Regions from separate parts of the Ectobacillus sp. JY-23 genome, predicted to be linked through region 1. Evidence: riboswitches for the same ligand, from Rfam matches in the RefSeq annotation. Region 1 holds a riboswitch; the other holds the start of a gene.
What was found. A riboswitch is a leader RNA that binds a small molecule or an ion and turns the genes downstream of it on or off. The one in region 1 is predicted to bind S-adenosylmethionine.
Positions count from the first base shown of each region.

Region 2: linked by a shared signal. The riboswitch ahead of MUG87_RS07850 (methionine biosynthesis PLP-dependent protein) and the one ahead of metE (5-methyltetrahydropteroyltriglutamate--homocysteine S-methyltransferase) in region 1 are both predicted to bind S-adenosylmethionine.

Region 1 covers NZ_CP095462.1:3,761,686-3,769,526, reverse strand. The annotation lists gene metE (5-methyltetrahydropteroyltriglutamate--homocysteine S-methyltransferase) at 1-1,309, opposite strand, end outside; cobalamin riboswitch at 1,451-1,632, opposite strand; SAM riboswitch class I at 1,677-1,779, opposite strand; gene MUG87_RS19055 (DUF4397 domain-containing protein) at 1,927-2,709, shown strand; gene MUG87_RS19050 (class F sortase) at 2,663-3,187, shown strand; gene MUG87_RS19045 (sensor histidine kinase) at 3,308-4,651, opposite strand; gene MUG87_RS19040 (response regulator transcription factor) at 4,651-5,325, opposite strand; gene galU (UTP--glucose-1-phosphate uridylyltransferase GalU) at 5,341-6,213, opposite strand; gene MUG87_RS19030 (GtrA family protein) at 6,210-6,602, opposite strand; gene MUG87_RS19025 (glycosyltransferase family 2 protein) at 6,595-7,572, opposite strand; gene MUG87_RS19020 (glycosyltransferase family 39 protein) at 7,584-7,841, opposite strand, start outside.
Region 2 covers NZ_CP095462.1:1,499,373-1,507,213, reverse strand. The annotation lists gene MUG87_RS07865 (class I SAM-dependent methyltransferase) at 1-760, shown strand, start outside; gene MUG87_RS07860 (ArsR/SmtB family transcription factor) at 890-1,177, opposite strand; gene metC (cystathionine beta-lyase) at 1,572-2,741, opposite strand; gene MUG87_RS07850 (methionine biosynthesis PLP-dependent protein) at 2,738-3,847, opposite strand; SAM riboswitch class I at 4,025-4,136, opposite strand; SAM riboswitch class I at 4,303-4,413, shown strand; gene MUG87_RS07845 (bifunctional homocysteine S-methyltransferase/methylenetetrahydrofolate reductase) at 4,496-6,304, shown strand; gene metH (methionine synthase) at 6,301-7,841, shown strand, end outside.

The DNA.
Region 1 (7,841 bases):
CCCGCCGCCATGCCCGGCGCTTTTGGCGCACCTCGGCAGTTTGTGGAAAGCTACCGATGGTCGTGGTTGGCAGAAGCGGCAATCCGAAGCGAGCTTGCTGCAGCTCGCGGCGCTCGGTGAATGGAGAATTTCGTTCCACTTCGGCAGGCAAGTTCTGCATAGCTTTACGTACCGCTTCATGATTACGTGCAGGTGAAGCAGCGAGCGCCTGAAGAGCTATACTGCTTACTTCTATTGCCGCTGAATCTGCACCTGTTGCTAACAAAACAACCTCAGCCAGCTTTTCATCGGCAAATGCCAGTGCGTTTTGTAAGGTATCCTCAAGAGATTCTTCTTTTACGGTAACTGGTACGTGCAGCAAACTAGCTGACGGCTGTACAAGCAGACGGTCGTTTGGTACAATTTTTGTCAATTGTTCAAGTACATGCTGCTTACTTTTTAGATCCGCGCGCCACACATTGCGCCCATCGATTACACCCGCCGCCAAGTATTTCTCCTGCGGAAATCCATACTGCTGTAGCGACAGCAAATTTTCACCGCGGTCATGTACAAAATCAAGACCAATAGCATCGACCGGCAGCTTTACCACCTCTTTGTAGCGTGTTATGCTGTCAAAATATGTTTGCAGAATCAAGCGGCTATTTGTTGCCTTTCGCAGTTTCGTATATGCAGCGTGCAACACCTCAAACTCTTCATCAGAAAGATCGGTTGCCAAAATCGGTTCGTCGATTTGAATCCACACCGCTTCCTGGAGCTCGGAAAGTACCTGTTCATATAGCGGAACTAGCGCTTCCACCGCGCGTTTGAAGCTTTCATACCCCTTTGATAGCTTCACTAGCGTAACTGGGCCCAGTAGCACCGGCTTGCCGTGAATGCCAATTTCTTTTGCTTCCTCATATAAACGAAGCGGCCGGTTTTCAATTAGCTTTGGTGCTACATCATCCCATTCCGGTACGATATAGTGATAGTTTGTGTTGAACCATTTCGTCATTTCCGCCGCCACCGCCGTGTCATTACCACGTGCGATATCAAAATAAGTACGTAGTGACATCTCTTGCTGCGCAAAGCGCTTCGGCACAATACCGAACATGAACGCCGCGTCCAGTACATGATCGTAGAAGCTGAAATCGCCGACCGGGATAAGGTCGATGCCAATCTCCTGTTGTTTACGTAAATGATGAAGACGCAGCTCCTTCATCTCCTGTAAAAATGCTGTTTCTTCCAGATCACCAGCCCAAAAACGTTCGAGCGCATGCTTCCACTCCCGCTTCTCTCCAATACGTGGATAACCTAAGTTTGAACTTTTCATATTTCCCCACTCCTTTTGATTGTGTTCTCAACAAAAAATCTCCCTTTTCGGCGAAAAGGGAGATTCATACGCATCACTAACTAGAGTTGAGACCTGGTTTTCCCAACACGTATGCATCACTCCTCTCTATTCATCCGTAGAGCACAAGCGCATACAACAGGCAGGTCTCCTGGCTTAGGTTCATTGCTTCTTATTCCTTCCCGTTTTTCACAGTGGTTCTAATAAGTCGCTCCCCATCACAGTGGCGGGACCGCGCCGGATTGTCACCGGTCTTCCCTTTTAAGCCGCACGATATGTGCGTCACCTGATGCATTTGATTATGAAATTAAAAAAGCCTCTCAAAGGAGAGGCGGAGTTCCGTGATCCTCTCTTATCTTTCAAAGCATGATGCTTTGCTGGATTTGGCACCTTTTCTTTTGAATGGTTGCCGGGCTTCATCGGGCCAGTCCCTCCGCCGCTCTTTATAAGAGTTTTATTATTCAGAATTTAATGATTATCTTAACAGCTCTTCTTATGCTTGTCAAACTATTTTTTTGGAACAATTTACCTGGTTTCCATATTGTGTGAATGCACACACTCATATTGTAATGCCAAACATATACATAGGAGGAATACACATGAAAAAAATATGGTCTTTACTCGTTTCTGTGATGATGCTTGCCTTGTTCACAGGTCAAGCACTCGCAGGCGGCTCTCAGGCGATGGTACGTATTGTGCACGCTTCTCCGGACGCACCAGCTGTTGATGTAGTCGTAGATGGTAAAACAGCGGTACAAGGCGCAAAATTTAAAGATGCGACAGATTATTTGAAATTGGCTCCTGGCTCACATAAAGTTGAAATTTATGCAGCAGGCACAGTGGCACAAGGAAAACCTGTTATTTCACAAAATCTATCTGTGGAAGCAGGCAAATCTTACACAGTAGCGGCGATTAACAAGGTAGCTAACCTAGAGCTTTTGGTTATCAATGACGAAACAATGACTTCACCAGGCAAAGCAAAGGTACGTGTAGGTCATCTGTCTCCTGATGCTCCGGCTGTTGATGTAGCAGTGAAAGGCGGCGCAGTCTTATTCCCGAACGCTTCTTTTAAAGCAGTAACAGATTTTAAAGAGGTAGATCCGGCAACACTTGATTTAGAAGTACGTGCAGCAGGCACAAACAATGCGGTATTAAGTTTGCCATCTACAACGCTAAAAGCAAATACATTGTACACAGTTCTTGCGGTTGGTCTATTAAACGGCACACCAGCGCTTGATGTCATCGTATTGACAAATACAGCGGCGCCAAATATGCCAAAAACAGGTCTTGGCGGTATGGAAACCATGAAAAATGTTGCTGCGATAGCGGCTGCAGGTGCGGTATTTTTCCTATTTCGCAAAACGAAAAAAACTTCTAAGTAGTCTTATCCTCTTCTTGCTGGTACCGTCGGTCGCACATGCGGCACCTACAAGAATCAGCATTCCGCGCCTTTCCCTACAGGCGCAAGTCATACCGGTGCAGCTCACAACAGACGGCGCCATGGAGGTACCAAGGGACGTGAAAAAGGTCGGATGGTACGCGCTTGGCCCCGCACCTGGCGAGCTTGGTACTGCCGTGCTGGCCGGACATGTGGATAACTACATTGGACCGGGTATTTTCTTCTACTTGAAACGGATACAGCTCGGTGATGAAATTATGGTATACGACGAAGACGGTAAAAGGCTCACGTTCATCGTCTTCCAAAAAGAGATTTACCCCTTTGATCAAGCCCCCGTCGAAGAGATTTTCGGCGCGGCGGACGGAAAGTATTTAAACATCATCACCTGCGACGGCCGATATGACCGGCGAACGGAGAATCATGAAAAACGGCTGGTCGTATATACGAAGCTAAAGGAATAACCGGTTCTCTTGGAGGACCGGTTATTTAGTATCTGGTGAATTTCACTGGTAATTTGGTTACTTTCGTAAAATATCCGGCGAGTTTGCCAGATATTCTGGTCACTTTGAAAAAGAATTTGGTCACTCCCCGCTCGGTAGCACAACATGAAACGAGCTACCGCTCCCTAGCTCACTTTCTACTTTAACATCTCCGTGATGTAATAATACGATTTTCTTCACAATGGCAAGACCTAAACCATTGCCACCAGCAGATCTTGATTTATCGACCTTATAAAAGCGTTCAAAAATATGAGTTTGTTCCTCTTTTGCAATGCCAGGTCCGTAATCTTTAATGGTGCAGATGATATTCGAATCGCACGCGACAAGCCTGATATGAATGATGCCCTGTCTCAGCGTATAGCGAATAGCGTTCGTAAGCAAATTAGTCCACACTTGTTCTAGCAAATCTTCATCGCCTGTAAGAAATGTTTTTGGCAAACCAATGTCCAGCTGCAGCTCTTTCTCCTCCCATTGCGGCGCCAAGGCGGACAATACCCGGCGAATTTGCTCATCAACGCGATAGCGCTTCGGATGAAACGGGTGCTGTTCCGCATCCAATGAAGCCAATTTCATTAAGCTTCTCCCAAGCTGTGACAGACGGGCGCTTTCTTGTTCAATAATGTTTACATATGCAAGACGCCAGGTTTCCGTCTCCTCGTTTTTCAGCGCCTTCGCAAAGCCCTGAATGGATGTAAGGGGCGATTGTATTTCGTGTGAAACAGCGGCGACAAATTCCTGCCGCATCTCTTCAATTTTATTAAGCTCATGCGTCATTTGGTTAAATTGCCGCGTTAGCGTTCCGATTTCATCGCGTGAATGGACAGGTACATTGATATCATATTTCCCTTTTCCTACCTGTTCCGTTGCTGCAATCAGCCGGCGAATCGGACGAACTAAGATATGTGAAACATACGCAAACAGCAGCGTTCCGATGACTAATATAACCGCAAGCTGAATTAGCTGAATTCGTTGCGCCTCCCTTATAGGCGGCGCAGGGCTAGCATGAACGAACAAAGCGTACGTTTCTCCGTTTTCTTGAAACGGAATACCCACTGTGAAGGATGCGGGGGGCTTCATCCTTTTGTCAAAATCTGAAGAATATACAGCGCCGCCTAGTACACGCCAGACATCTGCTTGTGCAATTGGTACGGGTGGTCCGCCTGCCGCTTGTTGCCCCATATTCCTGTCATAGACTACAAAAGTGTACCTTGCTATACCTGTGTGAGATAAAAACGAAGCGGCATCGTCTATGTTGCTTTTGCCATACAAATGTGCAAACTCTTGCGCAGCTCGCATCATGTCATTTGCAAAGCGTTCCCTAATATCCCGCTCATTGACAGCAGTGGCCAAAAGAAATGCGACAAGCATACTTAATACAATTGCAAGAAAAAAAGAACCGACAATTTTGCCGTAAATCGTGCGCACTATGTCGTAACCTCCACTTTATAGCCAAGGCCGCGAATTGTCGTAATCACAAAACCAGTATCTCTCTCAGCGCAACGCTCGCGCAGGCGCTTAATATGGACATCTACAGTCCGTTCATCCCCTTCATAATCATAGCCCCAAATGCGTTCAATCAATTGTTCGCGCGTGAAGATTTTTCCTTCTTCACTTCCCAGCACAAACAGCAACTCGAACTCCTTTAACGGCAAAGTCGTAGACTCGTTTCTGATAACCATTTCCAATCGCTTGCGATCCAATTTCGTGTTGCCAATATGCAACACATGACTCGCGGCAATTCGGTAGCGCTTTAACAGTGCCTTCACACGAGCTATCATCTCAAGTGGATCGAACGGCTTTACAAGATAATCGTCTGTGCCGACCTTAAAACCCTTAAGTTTGTCTTGCGATTCACCGCGCGCCGTAACCATTAAAATTGGGATATCGAACAAGGCTCGTATTTCTTCAGTTAGTACCCATCCGTCTTTGTACGGCATCATAACGTCTACAACTGCCAGATCCATTCGATATTCCTCGAGCTTTCGCCAAGCCTCCTCTCCGTCTTGCGCCTCGATAATCATAAAGCCTTCCTGCTCCAAATAATGGGCGATTAGACGCCGGATATGTGCGTCATCGTCTGCCACGAGAATCCGAACCATGCCCGTTCCTCCTTACTATCCCTTTTTCTTCTCAGCTTCTAGCAATTGTTCTAAATAGTGTAGCATCTGTGATCTTAGCTCCGAGCGCTGCAGTCCGATTTCCGCGATGGCCTTCATATAACCAAGCTTGTCTCCAATATCGTAGCGTGCGCCTTGCAGCTTGATTGCTTGTAATCCCTTTATATGACGCAATGCGTCCGTCAGCTGGATTTCATTTCCTGCACCGCGTTCAATTTGTTCCAATATCAAAAATACGGAAGGCGGTAAAATATAGCGACCCATCACCGCCAAATCGGAAGGTGCCTGTGAAACGTCTGGCTTTTCTACTACATCAAGTACCTCATACACATCATTTTGCTGATACTGCGGCTTGATTATACCATACTTGCTTACCTCAGAAAGCGCCACCGGCTGTACGCCAACAACAGGCTTGCTCGTTTCCTCGAATAGGTTCAGCAGCTGCCGAAGCGCCGGGGTTTCCGACACCATAATATCGTCTCCAAGCAGCACCGCGAAAGGTTCGTCACCAATGAACTGCTGTGCGCACAGCACCGCATGACCTAGACCGAGCGGCTCTTGCTGGCGAATATAATGAATTTGAGCCAGCTTAGAAATATGGCGAACTTCAGCAAGCTGTGCAAGCTTTCCTTTTTCTAGCAGCAGTTGCTCCAGTTCTGCTGACTTATCAAAATGATCTTCAATCGCCTTTTTATTACGACCGGTCACGAAAATAATGCTTTCAATACCTGCAGCCACCGCTTCTTCCACAATGTATTGCACTGCTGGCTTATCAACAATCGGTAGCATTTCTTTGGGCTGCGCTTTTGTCGCGGGCAAAAACCTTGTCCCCAGCCCCGCTACCGGAATAACCGCCTTTTTCACCTTCATCCTTTTTCTCTCCTCTCTACTAGAAATACAAATCGGCGCGTGCCGATATAGTTGAGCACTGTTCCTGCCGCTGTTGTGATGAATTTGCTTATGACTAACGAAAATCCTATATGCTGCAGCGCAGCGAGCAACAACGAAGCTACAGCCAGTGTAATAAGATTCACCACAATAAAACGGTTCATATCCTTCCAAGTTGTTTCATGTTGCCGAAACGTCCAGGTACGATTCCATATATAGCTGTTACATATCCCTGCGCTGTATGAAATGACCTGCGCCAGAACTGAGGATGTTCCATATACAGTCAAAAGAGCAAACACCGTAAAATCAAGCGCTGTGTTCAGCCCTCCGACGGTACAAAACTTCAAAAAACGATGTAAATCTTTATTCATGCATCACACTGCTCATCCCTGCACGGTCTTTTCGCTCAAGTCCGTGATAGTCTCTGACAATATAGAGTGGCCGATTTTTTGTTTCATCATAAATCCGGCCGATATACTCGCCTACAATACCTAGTAAAATCAAGATCATACCGCTGAAAAACAATTGAATGATAATTAAAGAGGCCCAACCCTCTACGGTATTGCCAAGAAACAGCTTTTGGTACAGCACCATAAACATATAAACGAACCCGATAATCGACAGCAGTGCTCCCATATAACCCGCTAGTTTAAGCGGCTTGTAGGAAAAAGTGGTGAGGCCGTCCAGCGACAGCTTCACCATCTTTTTCAACGGATACTTTGTCTCGCCTGCTGCTCGTTCGTCCCTCACATACTCAATGGCCGTCTGACGAAATCCAACCCAGCTGAACAAACCGCGCACAAAACGGTTTTTCTCTTGAATACGCTTCATCTCGTCGCACACTCGCCTATCAATCAAGCGGAAATCCCCTGTGTCGACTGGAATATCCACATCGGTGGAAGCCCGCAAAACCCGGTAAAACCAGGCTGCGGTTTGCTGTTTAAAAAACGTCTCGCCCTTGCGCTGAATACGCTTTGCGTATACGACTTCATAGCCTTCCTTCCACTTTTCAATCATTTCCAAAATCAGCTCAGGTGGGTCCTGCAAGTCCGCGTCGATGACAACAATTGCATCGCCGCTCGCATAATCCATTCCCGCCGTAATCGCAATTTGATGGCCGAAATTACGAGAGAAATCAATGAGTTTCACACTGCTGTTCATAGCGCTATACTCCTTTATAATGGCAGCCGTATGATCTTGGCTGCCGTCGTTCACGAACAGCAGCTCATACGTCTCTCCTGTCGTCTCCATCACCGCCTGCAGACGACGATAGGTCTCGTGAATTACGGACTCTTCGTTATAAACCGGTATAACAACGGAATATCGTACTGTATGGGTCATATCCATCCTCCTTACTTTGTGATTTCATATAATTGCAGCCCTGCATCCATCGGATTATCATTTGTCTCAGATTTCCATTCCTCCTTCGGCACTTCTCTTCCATTTGTACGAATCCAATCCTCCACGTCTGTATTCCCACCCATACCAAAAGTAGGTAATAGGAAGTATTTTACATCTCCAGCAGTAATCATGTTTTGCAAGCGTTCAACTGTCATAATTGGGTCCGAACCAAGATAACCGCCCATTGCCATGACCGCTTCACCTGTTTC
Region 2 (7,841 bases), 1.6 Mb from region 1:
AACGTTACAACAAGAGAGGTTAGTAGACTTAGGCGTACGCTGGTGCACATCTATCCAAGAAGTAGATAGTTTTAACGGAATTGTGTTTGCAAATGAGCTGTTTGATGCATTTCCTGTTCATGTTGTAGAACAGCAAGATGAGTTGGTGGAAATATATATCGCTTTTAATGAACAACAGCAACTGATAGAGCGTGCTATTTTATTAGAGAATTTGGAGGTTATATCTTACTTGAAAAAACAGAATTTCAAGTTGGCGTATGGGCAAAGAATGGAAGTGCCTCTTGCGATGGAATCTTATATGGCTGAAATAGGCCGTGTCTTGCAGCAGGGACTATTTATCACTGTCGACTATGGCTATACCAATGAAGAATGGTGTGAGCCTGTTCATCGCCAAGGAAGCTTACGAGGGTATTATAAGCATCAATTGATTTCAAATCCATTGTTATATCCAGGGGATATGGATTTGACGACGCATATACATTGGGATGGGTTGCAGTCAGCTGCAGCAGAAAATCAAATGGAAACGCTGCTTCGTGTTAAACAAACAACATTTTTGCTTGCTACTGGTATCCTCGAACAGTTGATTGATCATGTTGATGTAGACCCGTTTTCTACAGCAAGTACTCATAATCGAGCGGTGCGGTCATTGCTAACAGGTGGCATAAGTGACACCTTTCAAATAGCGATTATGGGGAAACTGCTAGAAGGCTATCGTGAGCTGCTAGCTGTGACTAATGAAATGCGTCATTCACCTTTATGAGAAATTATATATGATTGTATGTAAAAAGTGCAGCATTTGCCGCACTTTTTACATATAAAACAAGAGTTCCGTTTAATTTTTGACATAAGAAAAGCAACATTTTATAAATGCTGCTTACCTTTCCCCTAATTAAAATAATATCTTTATAAGTTGTGTTACTTTTTCGTTATCAACACTATAAAAGATTTCTAAACCTTTTCGCTCACTCGTAACAATTTTGGAGCTTTTTAACTTGGCTAAGTGCTGTGAAATGGTAGACTGCGGCATGTCAAGGCTTGTATACATTGTTGATACATTACATGCCCCTTTTTCAATTAGTCCCTTCACAATACAAAGGCGAACCGGATGAGCCAGTACCTTCAACATCTCAGCATTTTCTTCAAATAAATTGGCTTCACTTTCGAATGTTTCAATCATTTGCTTTTTCACCTCCGTATATGCTCCTGGCATTAAGATATACACAAAAAATTGTAAGGTAAAGAGAATCTCCTTTGCAAATCTTTTGGCGAAACGTAAAGATAATGTAAAGAAAGAGATTACTGTGTAATTATATAAGCACCTACAGTTATAGACTCTTTTATCTTAACTCTATCAAGATTTAGGAATGATTTACAATGCTCCTGTTGACACACTTCTTCAAACCTAATCAAATACAGCTAATTTGTTAAAGAGAAGATATAAATGTACTTATATAAATCACATTGTAGCACAATTTTTGTTCTTTATATAGTACCATAATACAAGCAGTTGCGAAAATACTTCTTTAGCAACTGCTTGTATCTCTTGGTTATTATAGAAAATATGTTTTTTGTTAGAATAATTGAATGTGACTTTTTGTTCTCTCAAAAGTATTTTCAAAGTCACATATAAGATCATCAATATGTTCTAAGCCAACAGATAAACGAAGCAAATTCGATGAGATGCCTCGTTTTTCTCGTTCTTCCACAGACATAGCAGCATGTGACATCTTAGCTGGGTAAGATAATATAGATTCAACAGCACCTAAACTCACAGCAAAGACTGGTAATGTAATACATGATAAGAATGAGTTTAGAGATATTTCTTCGTGCAATTCAAAGGAAAGAACAGCACCGGGATGTGATGCTTGACGTTGGTGTACGTCATAGCCTGGATGATGAGTAAGCCCTGGATAATGTACATGCTTTATTTTCGGATGTTGATCGAGATAGGCAGCCATAGCTGATGCATTTTGTGCACTTCGCTCTAAGCGAACTTGTAATGTTTTCAGCCCGCGAAGTACGAGCCAGGCATCTTGTGGTGCGAGCACTGCACCGAAAGCATTTTGTAAAAAGCCGAGTTGTTTTGCTAAAGATGCATCCTTTACCACAGCTAAACCTGCAGTTACATCGCTATGCCCAGCAATAAATTTTGTTGCGCTGTGTAAGACCACATCAGCTCCTAGAGACAAAGGACGCTGATACAAAGGTGTCATAAAGGTATTATCTACAAAAGTCAAAGCGCCGTGCTTTTTAGCGATTTGACATACAGCAGCTAAGTCGGTGACTTTTAAAAGTGGGTTGGAAGGAGTTTCTACATATAGTACCTTTGTATTTGGTCTAATTGCGTTTTTTACAGCTTGTAAATTACTCATATCAACAAAGGTGTGCTCTACGCCGTAACGTGCCAGTACTTCTGTTACAACTCGAAAGGTTCCGCCGTATACATCTTCAGAAATAAGAACATGATCTCCTTGTGATAGGAGCAAAAAGGCAGTTGAGATAGCAGCCATGCCTGATGAGAATGCAAATCCTTTCACACCGTCTTCAAGATCGGCAATCACCTCTTCTAGAGCCTCACGAGTAGGGTTTCCGGAACGACTATAATCGTATTTGCCAAATGTATCGGGATTTGTTTGATGAAAAGTGGACGTTTGGTAAATAGGTACACTGACAGCACCTGTTTGTGAATCAAATTTATGCTTATTATGCAATAAGCGTGTATCAAAGGAAAAGTGGTTCATATTTGAACCTCCTCGCGTACAAGATAAAGTGCGTGCTTTACATCTTGTATCAAATCTTCAACATGCTCAATACCCACGGAAAAGCGAAGTAGCCGATTGCATACACCACGTTGTAGCCGCACCTGAGTAGGAATATCTGCATGTGTTTGAGTAGCCGGATATGTAATAAAACTTTCCGTACCACCTAGACTTTCTGCAAATGTGATGAGAGAAAGGGATTGCAAAAATGGATCAATCCATTCTTCGTGTTGTAAGCGAAATGAAATCATTCCCCCTTTGCCAGGGTACAGGACATCTGTTACTGATGCGGAAGACTGCAAGAAAGAAACCAAGGCTTTTGCGTTCTCTTCATGCTGCTTCATGCGCAGTGCTAGAGTTTTCATGCCTCTCATTAAAAGCCAAGAGTCAAAGGGACTTAAAACAGCACCGGAAGCGTTATGAAAATGACCGAGTGCCGTGCAAAGCGCTGCTCCTTTCGCTACAACAAGACCAGCCAATACATCATTATGTCCTCCTAAATATTTTGTGGCACTATGAATGACAATGTCGGCACCAAGCAAGATAGGCTGCTGTAGCACCGGTGTGTAAAAGGTATTATCAACTATGAGCAGTAAATTATATCTTTTTGCAATGTCAGCTACGCCGGGAAGGTCTGTGACTTCCATGAGTGGGTTGGTAGGTGTCTCAATGAAAATAGCCTTTGTGTTTGATGTAATGGCTTCTTCGATATGATGTAGATCATGAGTTGATACATATCTACATCGAATGTTCCATCTGTTTTCTAAATCATTAAATAAGCGGAAAGTACCGCCGTATAAGTCTTCTGATACAATCAATTCATCTCCAGATTTAAATAAAGAAAGTACAAGAAGAATTGCAGCCATACCTGAGCTACAGGCAAACCCTTTATCTCCGTGTTCCAGCTCTGCAATGGCCTGCTCGAGAATCTCGCGCGTTGGATTGCCTGTACGCGTATAGTCATATCCGGTTGATCTGCCAATCCCCTCATGTCTGTAAGCTGTAGATAAGTAAATAGGAGCGCTCACAGTTCCTGTAGTGTGTTCACTTCTGTTTCCAATTTGAGCCAACTTTGTTTCCTGTCTCATATTTTCTCCCCCTTTAATATAAGGCCGTTGTTACTTTCCATTACAGTGTTTTGCGTTCCGCAAGAGCCTCCCCCTGCGCTCCAATCAACAAGTTCCTATCCTCAACACTAGGCTTTAAAACTGCCTAACATAAAAAAGCCTTCTAAGAAGAAGGCTTTATAATGCAGAATACGCTTCTTCTTATCTGTCAAATTCCTTTGAATTTGCTGGAGTTAGCACCTTTTTAACAGAATTGTTAATGGTTGCTGAGGTATCTAAGGGCCAGTCCCTCCACCTCTCTGGATAAGAAACACATATGAAGTTCGAAGTCTTTTTTATACTGTATACTTAGTACCTAGAAAAAAGCAATATTTTTTTGTTAATTTAAAAAATTAAAAATAATTATGTTTATTTTTATTGACTTCTAAAAAGCGAGTATGCTAAATTATCATGAAAAGCGCATAAGTTGTATCAAACTCTTATCGAGAGCGGCGGAGGGAAAGGCCCTGTGAAGCCCGGCAACCTTCAAACGACTTGTTTGAAACGGTGCTACAACCTGCAAAACAACAAGTTTTGCGTGATAAGGGGCGGATGTTTCCGAATCCTCTCCTTTCATAAAGGAGAGGATTTTTTGTGAAATTATTCGCCCTACAAAAAGGGGTGCGATGAATGTTACGAAAAAGAATTGAGGAAGGTATCTTACTAGGTGATGGAGCAATCGGAACATTGCTCCATTCTCATGGATTGCAGAGTTGTTTGGAAGAACTCAATCTAGAACAACCAGAGCGCATCATTGATATACATCGTCAATATAGAGAGGCAGGAGCAGAGGTTATCCAAACACATACATATGGTGCTAATGAAGGGAAATTGCGCGCATATGGCTTGGAGGAGCAGGTTGTTGCTATTAATAGAGCCGCGGTTAGAAACGCTAGAGTCGGAGCAGAGGGTGCTTATATCCTTGGGACGATTGGTGGCGTGAAGCATACGGGAGCCATGATAACAACAGAAGCAGAACGTGAGTTTATGTTGCTTGAGCAAGCGTATGCTTTGCTTGAGGAAGGTGTGGATGGCCTGATCCTGGAAACCTTCTATGATGAAAAGGAATTAATACGAGCTTTACGTATTTTGCGATCAAGAACAGATATCCCCATTATTACACAGGTAGCTTTACATGAGGCTGGCTTGACACAAACTGGAAGATATATTGAAGATGTCTTTGCTGAATTGTTTCAATCTGGTGCTGATGTTGCCGGTCTCAATTGCCGGTTGGGACCGCTTCATATGATTGAATCTTTGACCTATGTGCCCCTTCCACAGAAGGGACATCTTTCTGCCTATCCGAATGCAGGTCTCCCCAAATATGTAGATGGTACATATGTGTATGAGGGAACACCTGAATACTTTAAAGATATGGTGAATCAATTTGCCAATCAAGGTGTCAAACTGATTGGTGGCTGCTGCGGGACCACACCTGCACACATTCGGGCGATGAAAGAAGCATTACAGCAAGCGCCGGTCTTAAGGAAAGAGGTAGAGAGAAGAAATATCATTACCATAGCAGAGGCTCGCTCTCGTCAAACAGGTAATAGTTTAGCAGAAAAGGCAAAGGAGGAGAGAACGATTATTGTCGAGCTAGACCCTCCTAAAACTTTGGATACGAGTCGCTTTTTTGAAGGAGCAAAGGCACTCAAACGAGCAGGAGCCGATGCAATTACTCTGGCTGATAATTCATTAGCCAGTCCACGTATTTCTAATATGGCACTTGGCGCGATGCTAATGAGGCAGAACATACCTGTGTTAACACACTTAACATGTCGCGATCACAATTTAATTGGCTTACAATCCCATTTACTAGGTCTTGCTTCCCTGGGTATGAATGAGGTGCTTGCTTTGACGGGAGATCCAGCTCGTGTCGGCGATTTTCCAGGCGCCACGTCTGTTTATGATGTTTCCTCATTCGAGCTTATTTCTATGATGAAACAAATGAATCAAGGAAAATCACCTCTTGGCAAATCAATTGGGGATGCTACTTCCTTCTCTGTGGCTGCTGCTTTTAACCCAAATGTACGACATATCGATGCTGCTGTAAAAAGGATGGAAAAGAAGATTGCTGCTGGCGCAGATTATTTTCTTACACAGCCTGTATATGATGTGGAGACACTTCTAAGAACCTATGAAGCAACGAGACATGTAAAAGTACCTATTTTCATAGGAATCATGCCGCTCGTCAGTAAGAGAAATGCAGATTTTTTACATTATGAGGTGCCGGGCATCACCCTTCCAGAAAATATTAGACAAAGGATGGATTGCCAGCCACAGCAAGCTATACAAGAGGGCTTGGCCATTTCCAAAGAGCTGTTGGCTGCTGCAGTAACAATGTTTCATGGCATTTATTTAATTACGCCTTTTCTGCGTTACGAACTAACAGAAGAACTTGTACAATATGCAAAAATACAACAGGAGGCGAACGTATGAGCAGGGTTGAACAAGCATTGCAGGAACGAATTCTCATTCTTGACGGCGCAATGGGAACAATGATTCAACAATATGATTTAGCAGCAGATGACTTTGGTGGCGAAGTATATGAAGGATGTAACGAATATCTTGTAAAAACAAGACCAGATATTATTTTATCCATCCATAAAGCATATTTAGAAGCGGGTGCCGATATTATTGAAACCAATACATTCGGAGCTACTAATATTGTATTAAGCGACTATCATTTATCTCATTTAGATGAAGAGTTAAATGAATTAGCAGCCAAACTTGCAAAACAAGCAGTTGCTGAAGTGGGAAAAGAAGCCTTTGTGGCAGGAGCAATGGGGCCGACAACAAAAGCCATTAGCGTAACAGGTGGTGTTACGTTTGAAGAGCTTATTCAGGCATATATGCGACAAGCGCGCGGTTTATTGCGGGGCGGTGTGGATGTATTACTTGTAGAAACAAGCCAAGATATGCGCAACGTAAAGGCTGCATCGATCGGAATACGCCAGGCATTTGAAGAAACGGGTATTACGGTGCCGCTTATGATCTCAGGTACGATTGAACCTATGGGAACGACACTTGCGGGTCAAAGTATAGAAGCCTTCTATTTATCTATTGAACACTTAAAACCGCTCGCGGTTGGTCTGAACTGTGCGACTGGTCCGGAATTTATGCGTGATCATATCAGAACTTTGAATGAGGTATCGGAAAGTTATATTTCTTGTTATCCCAATGCAGGTTTGCCCGACGAAGACGGTCATTACCATGAATCGCCGCAATCGCTTGCAAAAAAAGTCCAAGCATTCGCAGAAGAAGGCTGGATAAATATTGTTGGTGGATGCTGCGGAACTACACCGGCTCATATCCGTGCAATGAAACAGGAGCTTGTATCGCTTTCGCCGAGAACCAAAAAAGTGAGACAAGGTCATTCTGTAAGCGGCCTCGAGAGCCTACAATATGAAGAATCCATGCGCCCACTTTTTGTAGGTGAACGCACCAATGTCATTGGCTCTCGAGCATTCAAACGTTTAATCGCTGAGGGAAAATTCGAAGAAGCAGCAGAAATAGCTAGGGCGCAAGTGAAGCGGGGCGCCCACGTTATTGATATTTGTATGGCAGATCCTGATCGCGATGAAAAAGAAGATATGGAAAAGTTTTTACAAACTGTGACCAAAATGCTGAAGGTTCCCATTGTTATTGATTCTACTGACGAAGAAGTAATGGAACGTGCACTTACCTATATCCAAGGTAAAGCGATCTTAAATTCTATTAATCTCGAAAATGGAGAAGAACGCTTTGAGAAGGTGATTCCTCTTCTGCATAAATATGGTGCTGCAATTGTAGTAGGAACAATTGATGAAATTGGAATGGCGGTCACCGCGGAAAGGAAGCTGGAAATCGCACTAAGAAGTTATAAGTTGTTGACTGAAACATACGGTGTGAGACCTTCAGATATTATTTTCGACCCACTTGTATTTCCAGTCGGAACGGGCGATGAAGAATATATAGGATCGGCTCTAGCGACTGT